3 regions of the Citrobacter farmeri genome follow, and region 1 is predicted to be linked to each of the others. Evidence: riboswitches for the same ligand, from Rfam matches in the RefSeq annotation. Region 1 holds a riboswitch; each other region holds the start of a gene.

Region 1 (6,788 bases):
TTCAGCACCCCACCCTGAAGCATAATCTGACGACGCTTAAGGCGTTACACCATGTCGCCTGGATGGATGACACGCTGCACGTTGAACTGGTCATGCCGTTCGTCTGGCACAGTGCATTTGAGGTGTTAAAAGAGCAATGTAGCGCTGATCTGCTGCGCATCACCGGGGCGAAAGCGATCGACTGGAAGCTTTCTCACACGATTGCCACCCTGAAGCGTGTGAAAAATCAGCCGGGTGTGAATGGCGTGAAGAACATTATCGCCGTCAGTTCCGGTAAAGGCGGCGTTGGGAAATCGTCGACAGCGGTCAATCTGGCGCTGGCACTGGCGGCAGAAGGGGCGAAAGTGGGGATTCTGGACGCCGATATTTATGGGCCGTCGATCCCGACCATGCTGGGCGCGGAAAATCAGCGTCCAACCTCGCCGGATGGCACCCATATGGCACCAATTATGTCCCACGGCCTGGCGACGAACTCCATCGGCTATCTGGTCACTGATGATAACGCGATGGTCTGGCGTGGGCCGATGGCCAGCAAAGCGCTGATGCAGATGCTGCAGGAGACGCTGTGGCCGGATCTGGATTACCTCGTGCTGGATATGCCCCCGGGCACCGGTGACATCCAACTGACCCTGGCGCAAAACATTCCGGTCACAGGTGCTGTCGTGGTCACCACGCCGCAGGACATCGCGCTGATCGACGCCAAAAAAGGTATCGTCATGTTTGAAAAAGTCGAAGTGCCGGTATTGGGCATTGTCGAAAATATGAGCATGCATATCTGCAGCAATTGCGGCCATCATGAGCCGATCTTTGGCACTGGCGGCGCGCAGAAACTGGCTGAGCAGTATCACACGCAACTGCTGGGGCAGATGCCGCTGCATATCAGTCTGCGTGAAGATCTCGATCGCGGAACGCCGACCGTCATCAGTCGTCCGGACAGTGATTTTACCGTAATGTATCGAGAACTGGCGGGACGTGTGGCCGCGCAGCTTTACTGGCAGGGTGAAGTCATCCCTGGTGAAATTGCCTTTCGCGCCGTCTGATTTCTGCTGAACGGTTTCGTTATCTCCATTCGCCGTATCTGTTTAATATTGATGCGGTGAATGTCTAATTTAAATAATGCTGTCTGAATTATGTAGCGCCACTGAACAGGACAGCTATTTTTCTTAAGAAAGAAGCGTAATCCAGCATTTAAATGGCTCATTCCCGTGCGATTAATTTATTCTTTCTATTGGTATGGCAATGGAGTCATGACCATACTTTACAGGCAGACGAACTGTGCTGTAACTATTTTGACTACAGGGATTACACTAAAGTAAATGTTTGAATTCCCCCTCAGTCCGAGGGGGCGAATCTCAGCGGTGGTAAAAAATCTCGCCATCGTAGGCTTTAATAATTTTACCGTCAGCGTCATTGATCAACACGTACGCACCGCCCATATAGGTCCAGTGAGTCCCTGCATCCGGAGCGGGTAAATTTCGTAACTGCCACTGTTTGATACTGTATTCGTCTGTACGATACATTGCTGGCACCGTATCGCCCGGTTTGAAATGGGTGAAGTCAGCGATGAAACCGCTAAGTTCGTACTGATCAATCCCCTTCGCGGCGACGGTTGTAGCAGGTGCGGCCCAGACCGCGCTGGATGCGAGCAGCAGCACGCCCATCACCAATTTGTTCTTCATACGTCTACGCTCCACTGTTAAGACCCTCTAAATCAGTCGGGTATATTTCCCGGTCTACATGATAACTGACAAGCGCTGGTTTGTTAGATTCCCGAAAATTTCGTAAAAAATGTAAATACATTTTTTCGTCTGACAACTGCACTATAGAAGAATTCGGCCAAAAATGATGGTGGAAGACAGCGTTTTCGGACCACTGGCTACCCATGCCACGATCCCCAGATGCAAAAGTGTAGCCGCTCGGCATACATCACACCTGCGATGAAGCCCATAGAGATCAGCAGTGAATACAGAAAAAGAGAGAGGATTATCAACGTTAACGAATTCGGTTTCATATTGAAATATATTTCATAAACAGAGACGCCAGGAATGTTTTTATAGATAACAATTAATCAATGTCAGCATATAAATTATCTTACGCGATACTATGGCGTAGTGAGCATTTTTTGATCTTGATAAATATCATAATATTTAACGTATTTAATAGTATGGATGGAATGGTATTTGATGACATTGTATCTTTGTGTTTTCTTAGTTAATTAATTGCTAATTTAATAAATCAGAATGAAAAAACAGCCAGGAGTGCTCTTATTTTTCATGCCGGGAGAATCTGTTAATCGCGACACCACATGAATTATATTGACAGGAAAGAACGACAAAAATATCCTGCACGTGATCTGTTGATATCAAATTCGCGGCTGGCCAGCTGCATTATTTTTTTTGTTAACTAATGATGGTGACGGTAGTTATGAAAGCGTTAAGCATAAAAAAGACAATTTATGTTCTGGTTATCGCAAGCGTATTATCTGGTTGCGTTTCGGAAGAAGAACGCCTCGCGCGCTGTGAAGCTAAAGGGGTAAGCCGTGATGTTTGCTACCAGGTCGATCGTGCCAATCAGCAAATGATTGCCAGCAATGCGCAGCAGAACGCTTATGCCAATGCTCGCGCTGCGGTAAAACAGCATGCGCAGGCCGCAAAGAAAAAAAGCGTCTATTACTATGAAGGACTGGAAATCAAAAAGGTCAGTACCGGTTTGAATATTAATGGTTTGCCTGCGGCGGTCGTGGAGAAAGAGGAAAGCGCCACCGTTTATCAGCAAGGTTTACATTATTTTATCGTGTACAGCACGGGACGGTTAGCGGTACTTAATGACCAGCGCCAGATGCTGGGTTGGGCAAAATAAAAAATCATCGTTTGCTGTCCGTGCGGCGGGTCAGATAAAAATTATTTTTTGCCAGAAAGGCGGCGCTTCATGTTGAAGCGCCGCCGTTTTAACAGATACCTTAGCGTTGTTTCACTCTGTTCTTACCAGCCTAATGAAGCCGAAGCCGCCACGACGGAATCACCGTCAGACGTTCCGGCATAGCTAACCGTTGCGGCGACATTTTCCGCGAATTTATGACGATAACCCATGGCATAACCTTGTTCACTTTTAAAATCAGCAGCGCCAACAGCAATAGCATTATCGGTATCAACATAGTGAAGTCCGGCGATAGAAGCGGCTCCAGCAATACCACTACGGTATTCTTTACGATCGTCGTTTTGCTGTTTTTCCATTGAAGAGAAGCGCGAATTATTTTGATTTTCCAGGGTTGTAATACGCGTTTCATGGTTAGCTAACTGGCCGGTGTGTGTCTGAATGACACTATCTTGCGCTTTTTGTTTAGTTTGCACGTCAGACACCGCGACCTGGTTAGTCGCCACACGCTGTAATGCAGTGTCAGCTTTACCACCATTTGTGTTAATTAACACGTTTTGATCGTTATCGACAATTTTCTGGTTAGCTTTGTTCGTGGCAATATCATCGCGATTCTTAATGATTGCCTGGCCGTCATATTGTTCATCCAGAGTGACACGTTGTACCAGGTTATCATGATCGGTGCGAATTTGTTGTGCATAAGTGGCAACATTATTCACCTGAGTCACATCCGCTTTACCCGCTTCCAGGGCGGATATTTGTCCTTCGTGTTTTTGCAGATCATATGTTGCACTATCAATTCCGGAAATGATAAATCCTCCATTCGTATTTTGATTGACGACCGCAACATCAACGTTAGCCGCCTGGGCTGCAGGGGCAAGGGAAGTGAACAGAGCAGAGAAAACGACAACAGCAATAATGGATTTATTTACAGATTTCATTTGAAATTCTCACATTCAAAACACGATATAAAAACAGTTATTCCCACTCTTTTTAATTACGAGTGTGATTCAATAGTTGTTAATAAAAATGGATGTCAACATTAATAATACGTTTAGAGTATCTTAATTCAGAATCTCCTTAATTCGTGAGGCGAACTATCCACTAATGCAAGGCTAATAATCTTGACCTGGATCACATTTGAGTTTAATAAATAAGGAGGTGTTTCGAGTTATGTTTGGATTATTTTAATGTAAACATTAATAAGCCAGTCAGCATAAGGTGTTGCCAGGGGAAATATGTTTATGAAGTGGCGAAAATAATGATTTTCTGCATTAATAAATATTTTATTGCTTATAAGCGTTGACCACGTTTTGTCCTGATGATGCTGTAGTTGCTACGCACAGAAAAACTCCTTGCACCTGCTCGGTACAGGCGGTTACACTAAATATCGATATTTTGATATGTAATTAATTGTTTTATCAGTAATTTGACTCGGGGTGCCCCTTTTTATTAAGGGCTGAGAAATACCCGTACCACCTGATCTGGATAATGCCAGCGTAGGGAAGTCAGACACCACTCGTGTCCCTTCTTCGCGCGGGCAGGAGCGTAATCATGCAGCCTGACCTGCACAGCCGCGAACATGCGGTTCGTATCTTAAAACAATTTCGTACCCTTTCTCCGTTAACACACTGTATGACCAATGACGTCGTACAGAGTTTTACCGCCAATACGCTACTGGCGCTGGGCGCTTCTCCGGCGATGGTGATTGAGCCGGAAGAGGCTCGCCAGTTCGCAGCCCTTGCCAGCGCCTTGCTTATTAACGTGGGTACGCTGACCCAGCCGCGCGCGCGGGCAATGCGCGCGGCGGTTGAGCAGGCGAACAGCGCAAAAACACCCTGGACACTGGATCCCGTCGCCGTGGGCGCGCTCGAGTTTCGCCGCCGTTTCTGCCTTGAACTCCTTGCCTTAAAACCTGCAGCCGTTCGCGGTAATGCCTCTGAGATCCTGACGTTAGCGGGTGAAAGCGCCGGGGGACGCGGTGTGGATGCCACCGATGCGGTCACAACGGCTCTGCCTGCGGCGCAGGTTCTGGCACGCCAGACCGGCGCTATTGTGGTGGTTACCGGTGAAGTGGATTACATCACAGATGGTGAGCGCACTCTGCGCGTCACCGGTGGTGACCCGTTGATGACGAAGGTCGTGGGCACCGGGTGCGCGCTTTCTGCCGTGGTGGCCGCCAGTTGTGCGCTGCCCGGAAACCGAATCGAAAATATCGCTTCTGCCTGTGGGTGGATGAAACAGGCGGGGCTGATTGCCAGTAAAACCTGTCACGGCCCCGGCAGTTTCATTCCGGCATTTCTCGATGCGCTCTACACCCTGGATACGGAGGTCGCAGCATGAAGCGGATTAACGCCTTGACGATTGCCGGCACCGATCCCAGCGGTGGCGCGGGCATTCAGGCCGATCTGAAAACCTTTTCGGCGCTTGGCGCTTACGGCTGTTCGGTGATTACCGCGCTGGTGGCGCAGAATACGCGTGGCGTACAGTCGGTATATCGCATTGAACCCGATTTTGTTGCCGCGCAGCTCGATTCGGTGTTCAGCGATGTGCGCATCGATACCACCAAAATCGGCATGCTGGCGGAAACTGACATTATCGAGGCGGTGGCTGAGCGCTTGCAGTGTTATCGGGTGCAGAACGTGGTGCTCGACACAGTCATGCTGGCGAAAAGCGGCGATCCGTTGCTTTCGCCTTCTGCCGTTGAGACATTGCGCAAGCGACTGCTGCCGCAGGTTTCGCTGATTACGCCCAACCTGCCTGAAGCGGCAGCGTTGCTGGATTGTTCACATGCGCGTTCAGAAAAAGAGATGCTTGAACAGGGACGGGCGCTGCTGGCGATGGGCTGTGGCGCGGTGTTAATGAAAGGCGGTCATCTGGATGATAAGCAAAGCCCTGACTGGCTTTTTACGGCTGACGGTGAGCAGCGTTTTACCGCACCGCGGGTGATGACCAAAAACACGCACGGCACCGGTTGCACGCTTTCTGCGGCGCTGGCCGCACTGCGTCCCCGACATGCTGACTGGGCAGGGGCGGTGCAGGAGGCGAAAGTCTGGTTGTCGGCGGCGCTGGCGCAGGCGGATACGCTGGAGGTCGGGCACGGCATTGGGCCTGTTCATCATTTCCACGCGTACTGGTAGCGTATATACTGGCAGCAGACTGGCTGTCAGGAAAAAGACTCATGGAACAAGCGCATACTCAACTTATCGCGCAACTGAACGAACGTATTTCAGCGGTGGATAATACGCCGCTCTATATCAAGTTTGCCGAGACGGTGAAAAATGCCGTGCGCAGTGGAGTGCTTGAACACGGCAATATTTTGCCAGGCGAGCGGGATCTCAGCCAGTTGACTGGTGTGTCACGCATCACGGTGCGTAAAGCGATGCAGGCACTGGAAGAAGAGGGCGTGGTGACACGTGCGCGCGGCTACGGTACCCAGATCAACAATATCTTTGAGTATTCGCTGAAAGAGGCGCGCGGTTTTTCTCAGCAGGTTGTCCTGCGTGGGAAAAAACCAGACACCTTATGGGTTAACAAGCGAGTCGTGAAGTGCCCGGAAGAGGTGGCGCAACAGTTAGCGATTGCTGCCGGTAGCGATGTTTTTCTGCTTAAACGCATTCGCTACGTCGATGAAGATGCCGTGTCTATCGAAGAGTCGTGGGTGCCCGCGCATCTCATTCATGATGCCGATGAGATAGGCATATCGCTGTATGACTATTTCCGTAGCCAACACATCCACCCACAGCGTACCCGCTCGCGGGTTAGCGCAAAAATGCCGGATGCCGAGTTCCAGTCACATATCCAGATGGACAGTAAAGTGCCGGTGCTGGTGATCAAACAAGTGGCGCTTGATCAGCAGCAGCGTCCCATTGAGTACAGCATCAGCTACTGCCGAAGCGATTTATACGTTTTTG
Region 2 (6,788 bases), 2.2 Mb from region 1:
AAACGGCAGGGTGCGGAAATCATCGTTGCCGAACAACGCCACCACGCCAAAATCGCCGATAGACAGTACGCAGGCAAAGGCCAGCGCCTGCGCCAGCGGGCGTCTCAATGCCCGCAGTTCTACTACTTTTAGTCGCTGCCAGCCTTCCATTCCCAGCGACTGACACAGCATCGTGTAGCGGGCGGAAATATCGCGCATCGGGTTTTCCAGCACTTTTAGCGCGTAGGGAATGGCCATCAGCGCATTGGTGAAAATCACGATGCCGTCGGCGGACTCCGGCAGGCCGATGCTGTTGTTGAGTAACAGGAAGAAGCCGGTGGCCAGCACGATGCCTGGCATCGCCAGAATCAGCATCCCGCTCAGCTCCAGCGCTTGTCCTGCCAGTAACTGCTGACGGGCGCGCAGTTCGCGACTGCTCCACAGCAGCATCATCGTCAGGATCACGCACAGTAGACCCGCCGCCAGCGCAATACGTAGCGAGGTCCACACCGCCTGCCACAAAACAGGCTGCGCGAGTACGTCCAGCAGATGGCGATTCACCCCGTCGACCACCACTGCCAGCAGCGGTGGGATCAACAGCAGCAGTGCGAGGACGATCAGCAGGGCATCGGTTAAACGGCTGTACAGTCGATCGTCCGGATCGCGCCACCCCTGAACCAGCGTGGTGCCTGGCGCGATAGCTTTACTCAATCGCTGACTGAGGAGCACCAGCCCCAGACAGCACACCATCTGGATCAGCGCCAGCATGGCGGCACGGGCCGGATCGTAGTCAAAATTCAGCGCCTGATAAATCGCCAGTTCGATAGTCGTCGCCTGCGGCCCGCCGCCCAGCGACAGTACGGTAGCGAAGCTGGCAAAACAGAGCATAAAAATCAACGCGGCGACCGGCGGTATTTGACGGCGAAGCCATGGCCACTCGACAAAGCGGAAGAATTGCCAGCCGCGAATACCCAGTTGTGCGGCCAGCTGACGCTGCTCGCCGGGGATATTTTCCAGCGACTGCAACAGCAGGCGACTTGCCATTGGCATATTAAAAAAGATGTGGGCCAGCAGAATGCCCTGCAGGCCGTAAGGCGAGAAGGTCCACTCCAACCCGAGCGTGTGGCAGATTGCGGCTAGCCACCCCTGGCGTCCGTAGACGCTGAGAATACCAAACACCGCGACCAGCACCGGGAGGATTAGCGTCATGGCGCACAGGCGCAGCAGGGCCAGACGACCGGGAAAGCGGCGTCGGTACAGCGCACGGGCAAGGAAGATGGCCGGAACAACAGAAAGCACCGCCGACAGGAAAGCCTGCCAGAAGGAAAAGCGCACCACGTGCCACAGGTAGCTGTCCTGCCAGAGCGAGGACCACGCCGCCTGCGGCGCGTTGAACCACAGTGCCAGAAAGGCGGCCAGCGCCACCGCCACCATCAGCGTGGCGGCGGAAAGGCCGGGGATCAGCCAGCCGGCAATTAACGGCTGACGGCGCGTTGCCATTCGCTAATCCATGTCTGACGTTGGGCCGCTACTTCCGCTGGTGTGAATTCCAGCGTCGTCGCGGGTTTAGTCAGTTGTTCGAACCCGGCGGGCAGAGTGACATTCGCCACCGGATACATCCAGTTGCCGGTCGGGATAGCATTCTGAAACGCGGGTGACACCATGAAGTTGAGGAACTTTTCCGCCAGTTCAGGTTGCTTACTGGCCGCGGTACGCGCGGCGACTTCCACCTGCAGGTAATGGCCTTCGCTAAAGTTGGCCGCCGTGTAGTTCTCTTTTTTCTCTTCGATGATGTGATACGCCGGAGAGGTGGTATAGCTCAGCACCAGATCGCTTTCACCTTTCAGGAACAGGCCATAGGCTTCGCTCCAGCCTTTGGTGACGGTGACGGTTTTTGCCGCCAGTTTCTGCCATGCCTGCGGCGTTTTATCGCCATAGACTTTCTGCATCCACAGCATCAGCCCAAGTCCTGGCGTACTGGTGCGCGGATCCTGATAAATCACTCGCCATTTCTGGTCGCTCTCGACCAGTTCTTTCAGGCTCTTCGGCGGGTTTTTGAGTTTGCTTTTGTCATACACGAAAGCGAAGTAGCCGTAATCAAACGGAACGAAGGTGTCATTCTTCCAGCCGCCAGGGACATTGACCGCCTCGCTGGCGACGCCGCTTTTCGCGAACAACTGGGTTTGCGTCGCCGCTTCCAGCAGGTTGTTATCCAGCCCGAGCACTACGTCGGCCTTGCTGTTTTTCCCTTCCATCCGCAGACGGTTGAGTAGCGAAACGCCATCCTCCAGCGCCACCAGTTTCAGCTCGCAGTTACAGTCGGCTTCAAAAGCTTTTTTCACCGCCGGGCCAGGACCCCAGTCAGCGGCGAACGAATCGTAGGTATAGACGGTCAGGACCGGTTTAGCGAAGGCAGGCGCTGCGCACAGCACCAGTAAAGGAAGACATTTTTTTAACACTTTGCACCTCAATAGAAGAGTGGCAAAGGATTTTGAGCGGTAGCCTCAAATCCCTTCGCCGGCGTTATCCGGATCAGGTTCGACGGGTATTTTCTCAGCCCACGCCTCTGGCGCAGCACCCCGTTGAGAACGGCACATTGTAATGATTACGTGAAGAGATCTAAAGGATTAAGGATCTGGCGGGGCAAACCACGCGGATTTAAAGTCGAACCAGCCGAGAGTATTCATGCGCAAGCCGCGCATACTGCGCTGCCCCTGAATAATCAGCCAGTGGTGAATCAGCGGCACAATCGCTTTGCTGGCGAGCAACTGCTGGCACCACGCGGCCAGATTCATCTCGCCGGTGCGCCAGCGCGCGGCGTCGGCTTCCCAGTCCAGCGGAATGCAGTGCTGCAACAGCGGGACTTCGCACAGATGCGCGAACAAAGAGAAGTCCAGCGGCAGGGTGAAGTTGGCGCTGTTAAGCCAGATGTCGCTCTCAATTTCCCCGGCATGCCATTGATCGTAGTCGATCTCCTGAATTTCCAGCTTTACCTGATGTTCAGCCAGGAGCTGACTCATGATCTGCGCAATCACCTGGTGTTCGATGTGTTCGTGATAATAGGTCAGCGTAAGCGTCTCCAGACCGGCGGGTTTTTCGCCGTGGCCCGGTCGTGCGTGATGCCAGCGGGGCAGCAAACCGTAGGCCGGGAACCAGTGGCGCTGATACTGCTCATCGGCGTAGTAAAGCAGGTTGCTCGGCGACAGTACGCGACTAACCCACTCTCTGACCTCCTGATTGGCGCCGCGATGGGTACGGGCATCGAACAGCAGGTAATAGCACCCCTCTTCCAGGCGGCTTTCGATAGCCTTCTCATCCTCCGTGGGACCTTTCAGCGTCAGGCCGCCGTTCGGCTCATCGCCGATATCCGGCAGTACCCAGACGTTCACTTCATCTATCAGCGCCCGAAAACCGAAGAAATCGTCAAAGGCGTGGATTTTCAGCTGATTACGTGTATTTCGTATCACTGCGTAAGGGCCGGTGCCAATGGGATGGCTGGAGAAATTGCTCAGGGTTTCCCATTCGCGTGGCAGGATCATCGCCGGGACCTGGCCCAGCAACCACGGCAGCCAGCGATCGGGCTGCGAAAGGTGAATGTCCAGCGTCCAGGGCGTTGGCGAGACGATCTCGCTGATATGGGAATAGAGCGGTAAGGCGTTAATGCGCGTCAGTGACGACACCACATCGTCCATTTCCAGTTCACGACCGTGGTGAAAATGGATCCCCGGACGCAGAAAAAAGCGCCAGTGCAAGGGAGAAATTTGCTGCCAGTGGTGGGCAATATCCGCTTCCAGTTCCCCATTTTCCTCATTTACGCGAGTCAGGGCGCTGAAGATTTGGCGAGCAATATGGGTTTCTGAACGCCGCAGCGCGCTGCCCGGCAGCAGATTTTGCATCGGGCGGTAGTAAAGTACACGCAGAATGTGACGGCCCTGGCGGAAACTGCGGCCCAGATGGGAAACCAGCATTTGTCGCACGGCCGTTTTGTCACCAACCAGCTGCACCAGTTGATCGATGCGATCCTGCTCCAGCAGATCTTCCGCGCGCTGCTGCTGGAGCGCCAGTCCGGTATACAGGAAGGTTAAGCGTGAGCGTTTTCCGCGTCCAACCTCTGCCTCCCACGTCAGCCAACCGCGCTCCTGCATGGTATTGAGCAGCGTACGCATATGACGACGGGAGCAGCTCAGGAGATCCGCCAGTTCGTTAAGCGTGGTGTCCTGCGTTTTGCCGTCGCAGCATTGCCACAAGCGGATGAACTGTTGTTGCAGACGGCCAGAAGACATAAAAGGGGAACTCCTGCGGAAAACTCAGCAATTTTATTATCCCTATATTAGGCCAATAATACATTCCGATGAAGCATTATGAAGGGGTCATCTATGCGCCAGTTCTATCAGAAGTACTTTGCCGCGACAGAAGGGTTGTCCTGGTTGGCTTGCCTGAGCGCGCCGCAGCGCTTAAAGATGCTGGAAGAACTGATGCAGTGGGAGGTGACAGCCTGACCCCGGAGTAGCAGACATCATGTGTGACTGAGTATTGGTGTTAATCACCGCGCCAGCAGGTATTATCTGCTGGCTTTTTTATTCTTTCGCGAAAGGATTTCAGATGCTCTGGTTAATGACGATGGGACGACGTCTCAACGGTGTGTACGCGGCGTTTATGCTGGTCGCATTCATGATGGGCGTGGCGGGGGCGCTACAGGCCCCGACGCTAAGCCTGTTTCTCAGTCGCGAGGTTGGGGCGCAGCCGTTCTGGGTGGGGCTATTCTACACCGTTAACGCCATTGCCGGGATTGGCGTGAGCCTTGCGCTGGCAAAACGTTCCGACAGCCAGGGAGACCGCCGCAAGCTGATTCTGTTTTGCTGCCTGATGGCCGTTGGTAATGCGCTGTTGTTTGCCTTTAATCGTCACTACCTGACACTGATCACCTGCGGCGTCCTGCTGGCGTCGCTGGCAAATACCGCGATGCCGCAACTGTTCGCTCTGGCGCGGGAATATGCCGACAGCTCGGCGCGTGAAGTGGTGATGTTCAGTTCGGTAATGCGTGCCCAGCTCTCACTGGCGTGGGTGATTGGCCCGCCGCTGGCGTTTATGCTCGCGCTGAATTATGGTTTCACGGTGATGTTTTCGATTGCCGCCACGATTTTTGCGCTCAGTTTCATCCTGATTGCCTTTATGCTGCCGTCCGTCGCCCGCGTTGAACAACCCGCGGATGTGCCGGTCAGCCAGTCAGGCGGTTGGCAGGATAAAAACGTCCGTATGCTGTTTATTGCCTCCACGCTGATGTGGACCTGCAACACCATGTACATCATCGATATGCCGCTATGGATTAGCGCAGAGCTTGGGCTACCGGATAAGCTTGCCGGGATCCTGATGGGCACCGCCGCGGGACTGGAAATCCCGGCGATGATCCTTGCAGGCTTCTATGTCAAACGTTTTGGCAAGCGACGAATGATGGTTACCGCTGTGGCGGCGGGCGTGCTGTTTTATCTCGGGCTGATTTTCTTCCATAGCCGTCAGGCGCTGCTTATCCTGCAGCTGTTTAATGCGGTGTTTATCGGGATTATTGCCGGTATTGGAATGCTCTGGTTTCAGGACCTGATGCCGGGAAGAGCCGGATCGGCGACGACACTATTTACCAACAGCATTTCGACGGGCGTCATTCTGGCGGGGGTGATCCAGGGGGCCGTCGCGCAGAGCTATGGTCACTTCGCGGTATACTGGGTGATTGCGGCGATTTCTCTGGTGACGCTGGCGATGACCGGGCGGGTGAAAGACGTGTAATGTGCGGTGTCCGGTCGAAACCGGACACCTTATTTTCTCAGCGCATGAAGGCCGGTTGTTTCTCTTCGTAGCTGGCGATTGCGTCTTCGTGTTGCAGCGTCAACCCAATACTGTCCAGACCGTTCAGCATGCAGTGGCGGCGAAATGCATCGATGTTAAAACCATAGGTTTTCTCGCCTGCTTTTACGACCTGCGCTTCCAGATCCACCTCGAAGTGAATACCCGGATTCGCCTGCACCAGTTTAAACAGTTCATCCACCTCGTTATCGCTCAGCTTCACCGGCAACAGCTGGTTGTTAAAGCTGTTGCCATAGAAGATATCCGCGAAGCTCGGCGCAATCACCACTTTGAAGCCATAGTCCGTCAGCGCCCACGGCGCGTGCTCACGGGAAGAACCGCAGCCGAAGTTTTCACGCGCCAGCAGAATCGAGGCTCCCTGATATTCAGGGAAGTTCAGAACGAACTCCGGATTCGGCTGCTGGCCTTTTTCATCCAGAAAGCGCCAGTCATTGAACAGGTGCGCGCCAAAACCGGTGCGGGTGACCTTCTGCAAAAACTGCTTAGGAATGATGGCGTCGGTATCGACGTTGGCGGCATCCAGTGGGACAACCAGGCCTTTATGTTGGGTAAATTTTTCTGCCATGGGAGTCTCCTTATTTGATGCGGCGAATGTCGGCAAAATGGCCGGTAACGGCAGCGGCGGCGGCCATCGCCGGGCTGACCAGATGGGTACGCCCACCGCGACCCTGACGCCCTTCGAAGTTACGGTTGCTGGTCGACGCGCAGCGTTCGCCTGGATTCAGACGGTCGTTGTTCATGGCCAGACACATGGAGCAGCCCGGCAGACGCCACTCGAAGCCGGCTTCGATAAAGATCTTATCCAGCCCTTCCGCTTCCGCCTGCGCTTTCACCGGACCAGAGCCAGGAACCACCAGCGCCTGAACGCCCGGCGCGACTTTACGGCCTTTAGCGACGTCAGCGGCGGCACGCAAATCTTCAATACGCGAGTTGGTGCATGAGCCGATGAA
Region 3 (6,788 bases), 1.5 Mb from region 1:
GCGACGCCAGACAGACGAAAGGGGCGAAACCGCCCCTTCATTAAAACTGTTCACAGCCACGCGGTCTTACTTAACTGCGTCTTTCAGTGCTTTACCAGAAACAAACGCCGGTACGTTAGCTGCGGCGATTTTGATTTCTTTACCGGTCTGCGGGTTGCGGCCAGTGCGCTCAGCACGGTGGTTCACTTTGAAGGTACCGAAACCAACCAGTTGTACAGCATCGCCTTCTTTCAGAGACTCAGTAATAGCAGCCAGAGTGGATTCCAGAGCAGCTTTAGCCTGGGTTTTGGACAGTTCTGCTTTGTCTGCAATTACATCAATCAGTTGAGTCTTATTCATAAGTTATCCTTACAATGTGTTTATCGCTTGCTAAGCATCGAGTGCGACGGAAATGCCAGAAAAGCACTCTCCTGCATACACGCACCGATAGCCACTTTTTTTCGCCCTCCAAATGTAGACCAGACGGGGGGCGGAAGGGAAGCCTTCAGGTACGACAATTCAGAAGTTAAATCACGTTTTCGTGTCTTACTGCTGCAAATTTATACCGATATTGCTCTCACCAGCCTCACGCAGGTCTGCTCTGAGCCCTTTTATCAGCTCAATGTCGCGTTCTTCGCAGTCCGCTAAAAGTCGGAATATTTCCCACTGAATATCCCACTCTTGTTCCACGGCCGGGTTATCTTTGAGCTCTTCATCGCTCATTTCTCGACCAGCCTGGGTCATTTCCAGCATTGCAACCGTAGTAATGGACGTCTTGCTGACTTCAATGGCGTGTTCCAGCGTCTCACCGCTCAAACGAGAATGAACCAACTCACTTAACGCCACGCAGGCATCAATGGCCGGATAAACCCCGTACAGGTCATAATCATCAGCAGCCGGGATCGCTTCTTCAAACTTCTCCAGTTGGCTGTCAAAATTCACTTTCGCGTCTTTGACCGTCAACGTCTCCCAGATCAGGTCCAGAATACGACGGTACACCTGGCCGTCGCCAAACCCGGTCTGGTGGCAGAACATGGCATAGTTCGGGTACATGCGCTCACACAGGCAGGCCATAAAAGTGACATGCTGCCAGCTTTCCAGACGTTCCAGACGCAGATGAATCGGGTTTTGTAACATGATGAATTCTCGAATCAGAAATTAGCGGCAGTGTACATCAATCAGGGTTGAATTTCCTGCCATCGCATAAACGCCGGACGTTCCGATGCTACGGCATCCGCCCAGCGGGTCGGCTCCGGCAGACGATAGCCGTTCATACAGCGCTGTACCCACGCCAGAGCGCTGTCCAGCCCAACGCGATGGCCTGTGGCGATAAACAGTGGATTACAGCGCGCTTTGCTGCGCCAGACCCACGCCAGCTGTTCGCCTTTGTCCATCAGCGGTGCCAGCGCGCCAGGTTCAGCACCGAGGGGGTCAAACTTGCCGCACAAACGCTTTTTCGCCACGCCAATGGTCGGCACCTCTACCAGCAGTCCAAAGTGGCTGGCCACGCCGAGACGGCGTGGGTGGGAAATACCGTGTCCATCCACAAACAGCAAATCAGGTTTTTGCGACAATTGCGCCCACGCGGCAAGCAGCGCGGGCGTCTCGCGAAAGGAGAGAAAGCCGGGGATATAGGGCATGGTGGTGGCGATGCGCGCCACCTGATATTCAACCAGTTCCAGCGAGGGATATTTCAGCAACACCATCGCGGCTCGCGTCACCTCACCATTCTGCTCAAACCCGACATCGGCACCCGCGATAAGATCCGGTGGATCGCGATCAAATCGATCTGTACGGATGACCGAGGAGGCCAGTTCAAGCTGTTGAGCGCGTAGCGACGCGAGATCCATACTGACCCCCTACTTATGATACTGCGCAGATAAGCGGTGCACCGCCTCTACAAAGACGCCGGCATGTTCAGGCGGCACGTCCTGATGAATACCATGGCCGAGGTTAAAAACGTGCCCCTCACCCTGGCCAAAACCAGAGAGGATCGTCGCCACCTCTTCTTCGATACGCGCCGCAGGCGCATAGAGCATCGACGGGTCCATATTGCCCTGCAAGGCCACTTTATGGCCGACACGACGACGCGCATCGGCAATGTCGGTGGTCCAGTCGAGTCCGAGTGCATCGCAACCCGTTTCCGCCATCGCTTCCAGCCATTGTCCGCCACCTTTGGTAAACAGCGTTACCGGCACGCGGCGACCGTCGTTTTCACGCAGCAGGCCATCGACGATTTTATGCATGTAATACAGCGAGAACTGCTGATAATCGCGCCCGGTCAGCACACCGCCCCAGGTGTCAAAAATCATCACCGACTGCGCACCCGCTTTGATTTGGGCATTGAGATACAACGTGACGCTCTTCGCCAGCTTATCAAGCAGCGCATGCAGCGTTTTCGGGTCGGCATACATCATCTTTTTAATCACGGTAAAGGCTTTGCTGCTTCCGCCTTCTACCATGTAGGTCGCCAGCGTCCACGGACTGCCGGAGAAACCGATCAGCGGCACGTCGCCTTTCAGCTCGCGACGAATCGTACGTACCGCATTCATCACGTAGCCCAGTTCATCTTCCGGATCGGGAACCGGCAGTTTGTCGACATCGGCTTTACAGGCCACCGGGGCTGTGAAACGCGGGCCTTCACCGGCTTCAAAATAGAGGCCCAGCCCCATCGCATCCGGAATAGTCAGAATATCCGAGAAGAGGATCGCCGCATCAAGCGGATAACGGCGCAGCGGCTGGAGTGTGACTTCACAGGCCAGCTCGGCATTTTTGCACAGCGACATAAAATCGCCCGCCTCTGCGCGGGTGGCTTTATATTCCGGTAAATAGCGGCCCGCCTGGCGCATCATCCATACCGGGGTGACATCAACGGGCTGGCGCAGCAGCGCACGCAGATAACGATCGTTCTTCAGTTCGGTCATTTTTGCAGTTCCTTATTGCGTCAGGCCGTCAGTGTATCACGTGATTCACTCATACTCAGCCCGACACATTGCCACGGTATCTTCGATGAGACGCCGTGCGACGGTGCCTGGCGGCGGCAGGAGCGGTAAATTATCGTAACGATACCAGTTTGCCTCCAGCAGCTCTTTCGGGTCGATGACGATCTCGCCGCTGTCGTACTCCGCCATAAACGCAGTCATCAGCGACATCGGGAAAGGCCAGGGCTGCGAAGTCACATAGCGCAGGTTTTTCACTTTGATACCGCTCTCTTCCATCACTTCGCGCGCCACCGCCTGTTCCAGGGTTTCGCCCACTTCAACGAATCCGGCGAGCACAGTATGCACACCGTTGCGGTGGCGAACGTGTTGAGCAAGCAGGATCGAGTCATCGCGGCGAATGGCGACAATAATACAGGGGGCGATTTGCGGATAGTAACGTTCACGACAGTGGGTACAGAGCATCGCCCACTCCGTTTTACTCGGATGCATGGGGTGTCCGCAGTAGCCGCAGAACTTATGCGAACGATAAAACTCGGCCAGTTGCACACCGCGACCCGCCAGTTGAAACAGACCCACATCCTGATCGAGCACCTGGCGAACCGATCCCATCTCGTGACGCCGGTGCTGTTGTACCAGCCAGACGGGCTCTCCTTCCCACTCTCCGATATGCAGCGCAGGCTGCCCGACAAGATCGAAATGTGTCGCGTCACCATGTGGCAATTCGCCGTGAGGCAACCATAATTTTTGCTCATGACTGACGATCCACCAGCCGTGATCTAATTTTTCAATAATACGATCCATAGCTCTTGCACTACCTTTGCTTCACTGGCATGTTGATAACATTATTTTTACAATTCCTGCGTGAGCAGTTTTAAAATCTACACTTGCGGAGTCAATCATGCTAAACCAGCTGGAAGACCTGACAGAGCGCGTCAGAGGAAGTAACAAACTGGTTGATCGCTGGCTACATATACGTAAGCACCTGCTCGTGGCTTACTACAATCTGGTTGGCATTAAGCCTGGCAAAGAATCGTACATGCGGCTGAATGAAAAAGCGCTGGATGATTTTTGTCAGAGCCTGGTCGATTATCTCTCCACCGGACACTTCAGTATTTATGAACGTATTCTCCACAAATTGGAAGGCAACGGGCAGCTTTTAAAAGCGACAAAAATTTGGCCGCTACTGGAAGCGAATACACAACGCATCATGGACTATTATGACTCCAGCCTGGAAACGGCGATAGATCACGATAACTGCCTGGAGTTTCAACAGGTTTTGTCCGATCTCGGCGAAGCGCTGGAAGCCCGATTTGCGCTGGAAGATAAGCTGATTATGCTGGTCTTTGACGCCATGCACGAGAACGCCGTCATCAAACGTCCTGCTTGAGTTTTGCATTACTAACGCGTAATTTACAAACGTCCCCCTCTTCTGAGGGGCGTTATCTTGTCGGAGTGCTTATTTTCCACGAAAGCTTGAAGTGGAAAAGGCTGAGACCGTTAATTCGGGATCCGCGGAACCTGATCAGGTTAAAACCTGCGAAGGGAACAAGAGTAATTCTGCTTTATGCGTAAGCCTTAACGGGCGGCGCACATCTATTACTCCTCCGTCGTCTGACAAGCCATCTCCTTACTTTTTGGAATGAGCTATGTCTGCAACTACACCTAAATTGTCCCGCCGCGAACAGCGCGCGCAAGCACAACACTTCATCGACACCCTGGAAGGCACCGCTTTCCCGAACTCAAAACGGATCTATATTACGGGTTCGCAAGCGGATATCCGCATTCCGATGCGTGAGATCCAGCTTAGCCCTACGCTCATCGGCGGCAGCAAAGAAGAGCCGCAGTTTGAAGAGAACGAAGCGGTTCCGGTGTACGACACATCCGGCCCCTACGGCGACCCGGAGGTGGCGATTAACGTTCAGCAGGGTCTGGTGAAGCTGCGTCAACCGTGGATTGAGGCGCGTGAAGACAGCGAGGAACTGACCGACCGGAGCTCGGCGTACACCAAAGCGCGCCTGGCCGATGATGGCCTTGATGAACTGCGCTTTACCGGCTTGCTGACGCCAAAACGCGCCAAAGTGGGCAAATGTGTCACCCAACTGCACTACGCCCGCCAGGGCATCGTCACTCCGGAAATGGAGTTTATCGCCATCCGTGAAAACATGGGCCGTGAGCGCATCCGCAGCGAAGTGTTACGCCAGCAGCATCCGGGCGAGGGATTCGGCGCACGTTTGCCGGAAAACATTACACCGGAATTTGTGCGTGACGAAGTGGCCGCCGGACGGGCGATCATCCCCGCTAACATCAACCACCCGGAATCGGAGCCGATGATTATTGGCCGTAATTTCCTGGTGAAAGTGAATGCCAACATCGGTAACTCTGCCGTCACCTCCTCTATCGAAGAAGAAGTCGAGAAACTGGTGTGGTCAACGCGCTGGGGAGCGGACACCGTGATGGATCTCTCCACCGGTCGCTATATTCACGAAACCCGCGAGTGGATCCTGCGTAACAGCCCGGTGCCGATCGGCACCGTACCGATCTACCAGGCACTGGAGAAGGTCAACGGGATCGCCGAAGATCTTACCTGGGAAGCCTTCCGCGATACGCTGCTGGAGCAGGCTGAACAGGGAGTAGACTACTTCACCATCCATGCCGGTGTGCTGCTACGCTATGTGCCGATGACCGCGAAACGCCTGACGGGGATTGTCTCGCGCGGCGGATCCATCATGGCGAAATGGTGTCTTTCTCATCACAAAGAGAACTTCCTTTACCAGCACTTCCGCGAGATTTGCGAAATCTGCGCCGCGTATGATGTTTCTCTGTCGCTCGGTGACGGCCTGCGCCCGGGCTCCATTCAGGATGCCAACGACGAGGCGCAGTTCTCGGAACTGCATACGTTGGGTGAACTGACGAAGATTGCCTGGGAATATGATGTGCAGGTGATGATTGAAGGCCCAGGCCACGTGCCGATGCAGATGATACGCCGCAACATGACCGAAGAGCTGGAGCACTGTCACGAAGCACCGTTCTACACCTTAGGCCCGCTGACCACCGATATCGCACCGGGTTACGACCACTTCACCTCGGGGATTGGCGCGGCGATGATCGGCTGGTTTGGCTGCGCGATGCTCTGTTACGTCACGCCGAAAGAGCACCTTGGCCTGCCGAACAAAGAGGATGTGAAACAGGGGCTGATAACCTACAAGATTGCCGCCCATGCCGCCGATCTGGCGAAGGGGCATCCGGGTGCACAAATCCGTGATAACGCAATGTCTAAAGCGCGCTTCGAATTTCGCTGGGAAGACCAGTTTAATCTGGCACTCGATCCCTTCACTGCCCGTGCCTACCACGACGAAACCCTGCCGCAGGAGTCCGGCAAAGTGGCGCACTTCTGCTCTATGTGTGGCCCCAAATTCTGCTCGATGAAAATCAGCCAGGAGGTTCGCGACTACGCCGCCGCCCAGACTATCGAAGTGGGGATGGCGGATATGTCAGAAAATTTCCGCGCCAAAGGCGGTGAAATCTACCTCAAACGGGAGGAAGCCTGATGTATCAGCCTGATTTCCCAACGGTTCCGTTTCGCTTAGGCCTCTACCCGGTTGTCGACAGCGTGGCGTGGATTGCGCGTCTGCTTGACGCTGGCGTGCGCACGCTTCAGTTGCGCATCAAAGATAAGCGCGATGAAGAGGTGGAAGCCGACGTGGTTGCCGCCATCGAGCTGGGGCGAAACGTCAATGCTCGCCTGTTTATTAACGATTACTGGCGGCTGGCGATTAAACACCGTGCCTATGGCGTGCATCTGGGTCAGGAAGATCTGGAAACCACCGATCTGAAAGCGATTCAGGCGGCGGGGTTACGCCTGGGCGT

The links. A riboswitch is a leader RNA that binds a small molecule or an ion and turns the genes downstream of it on or off. The one in region 1 is predicted to bind thiamine pyrophosphate.
Region 2: linked by a shared signal. The riboswitch ahead of thiB (thiamine ABC transporter substrate binding subunit) and the one ahead of thiM (hydroxyethylthiazole kinase) in region 1 are both predicted to bind thiamine pyrophosphate.
Region 3: linked by a shared signal. The riboswitch ahead of thiC (phosphomethylpyrimidine synthase ThiC) and the one ahead of thiM (hydroxyethylthiazole kinase) in region 1 are both predicted to bind thiamine pyrophosphate.

Annotation. Positions count from the first base shown of each region.
Region 1 is NZ_CP077291.1:1,645,270-1,652,057, forward strand. Features, by position in the region: gene apbC (iron-sulfur cluster carrier protein ApbC) at 1-1,040, shown strand, start outside; gene I6L53_RS07695 (RcnB family protein) at 1,353-1,679, opposite strand; gene I6L53_RS07700 (hypothetical protein) at 2,425-2,859, shown strand; gene I6L53_RS07705 (YadA C-terminal domain-containing protein) at 2,982-3,815, opposite strand; TPP riboswitch at 4,300-4,397, shown strand; gene thiM (hydroxyethylthiazole kinase) at 4,429-5,217, shown strand; gene thiD (bifunctional hydroxymethylpyrimidine kinase/phosphomethylpyrimidine kinase) at 5,214-6,014, shown strand; gene I6L53_RS07720 (GntR family transcriptional regulator) at 6,056-6,788, shown strand, end outside; gene I6L53_RS07725 (PfkB family carbohydrate kinase) at 6,776-6,788, opposite strand, start outside.
Region 2 is NZ_CP077291.1:3,854,061-3,860,848, reverse strand. Features, by position in the region: gene thiP (thiamine/thiamine pyrophosphate ABC transporter permease ThiP) at 1-1,479, opposite strand, end outside; gene thiB (thiamine ABC transporter substrate binding subunit) at 1,455-2,438, opposite strand; TPP riboswitch at 2,471-2,571, opposite strand; gene sgrR (HTH-type transcriptional regulator SgrR) at 2,607-4,262, opposite strand; gene sgrT (glucose uptake inhibitor SgrT) at 4,356-4,478, shown strand; gene I6L53_RS18070 (sugar efflux transporter) at 4,582-5,760, shown strand; gene leuD (3-isopropylmalate dehydratase small subunit) at 5,798-6,403, opposite strand; gene leuC (3-isopropylmalate dehydratase large subunit) at 6,414-6,788, opposite strand, start outside.
Region 3 is NZ_CP077291.1:96,172-102,959, reverse strand. Features, by position in the region: gene I6L53_RS00520 (DUF1481 domain-containing protein) at 1-54, opposite strand, end outside; gene hupA (nucleoid-associated protein HU-alpha) at 67-339, opposite strand; gene I6L53_RS00510 (YjaG family protein) at 526-1,116, opposite strand; gene nfi (deoxyribonuclease V) at 1,158-1,829, opposite strand; gene hemE (uroporphyrinogen decarboxylase) at 1,839-2,903, opposite strand; gene nudC (NAD(+) diphosphatase) at 2,949-3,722, opposite strand; gene I6L53_RS00490 (Rsd/AlgQ family anti-sigma factor) at 3,820-4,308, shown strand; TPP riboswitch at 4,360-4,483, shown strand; gene thiC (phosphomethylpyrimidine synthase ThiC) at 4,568-6,469, shown strand; gene thiE (thiamine phosphate synthase) at 6,469-6,788, shown strand, end outside.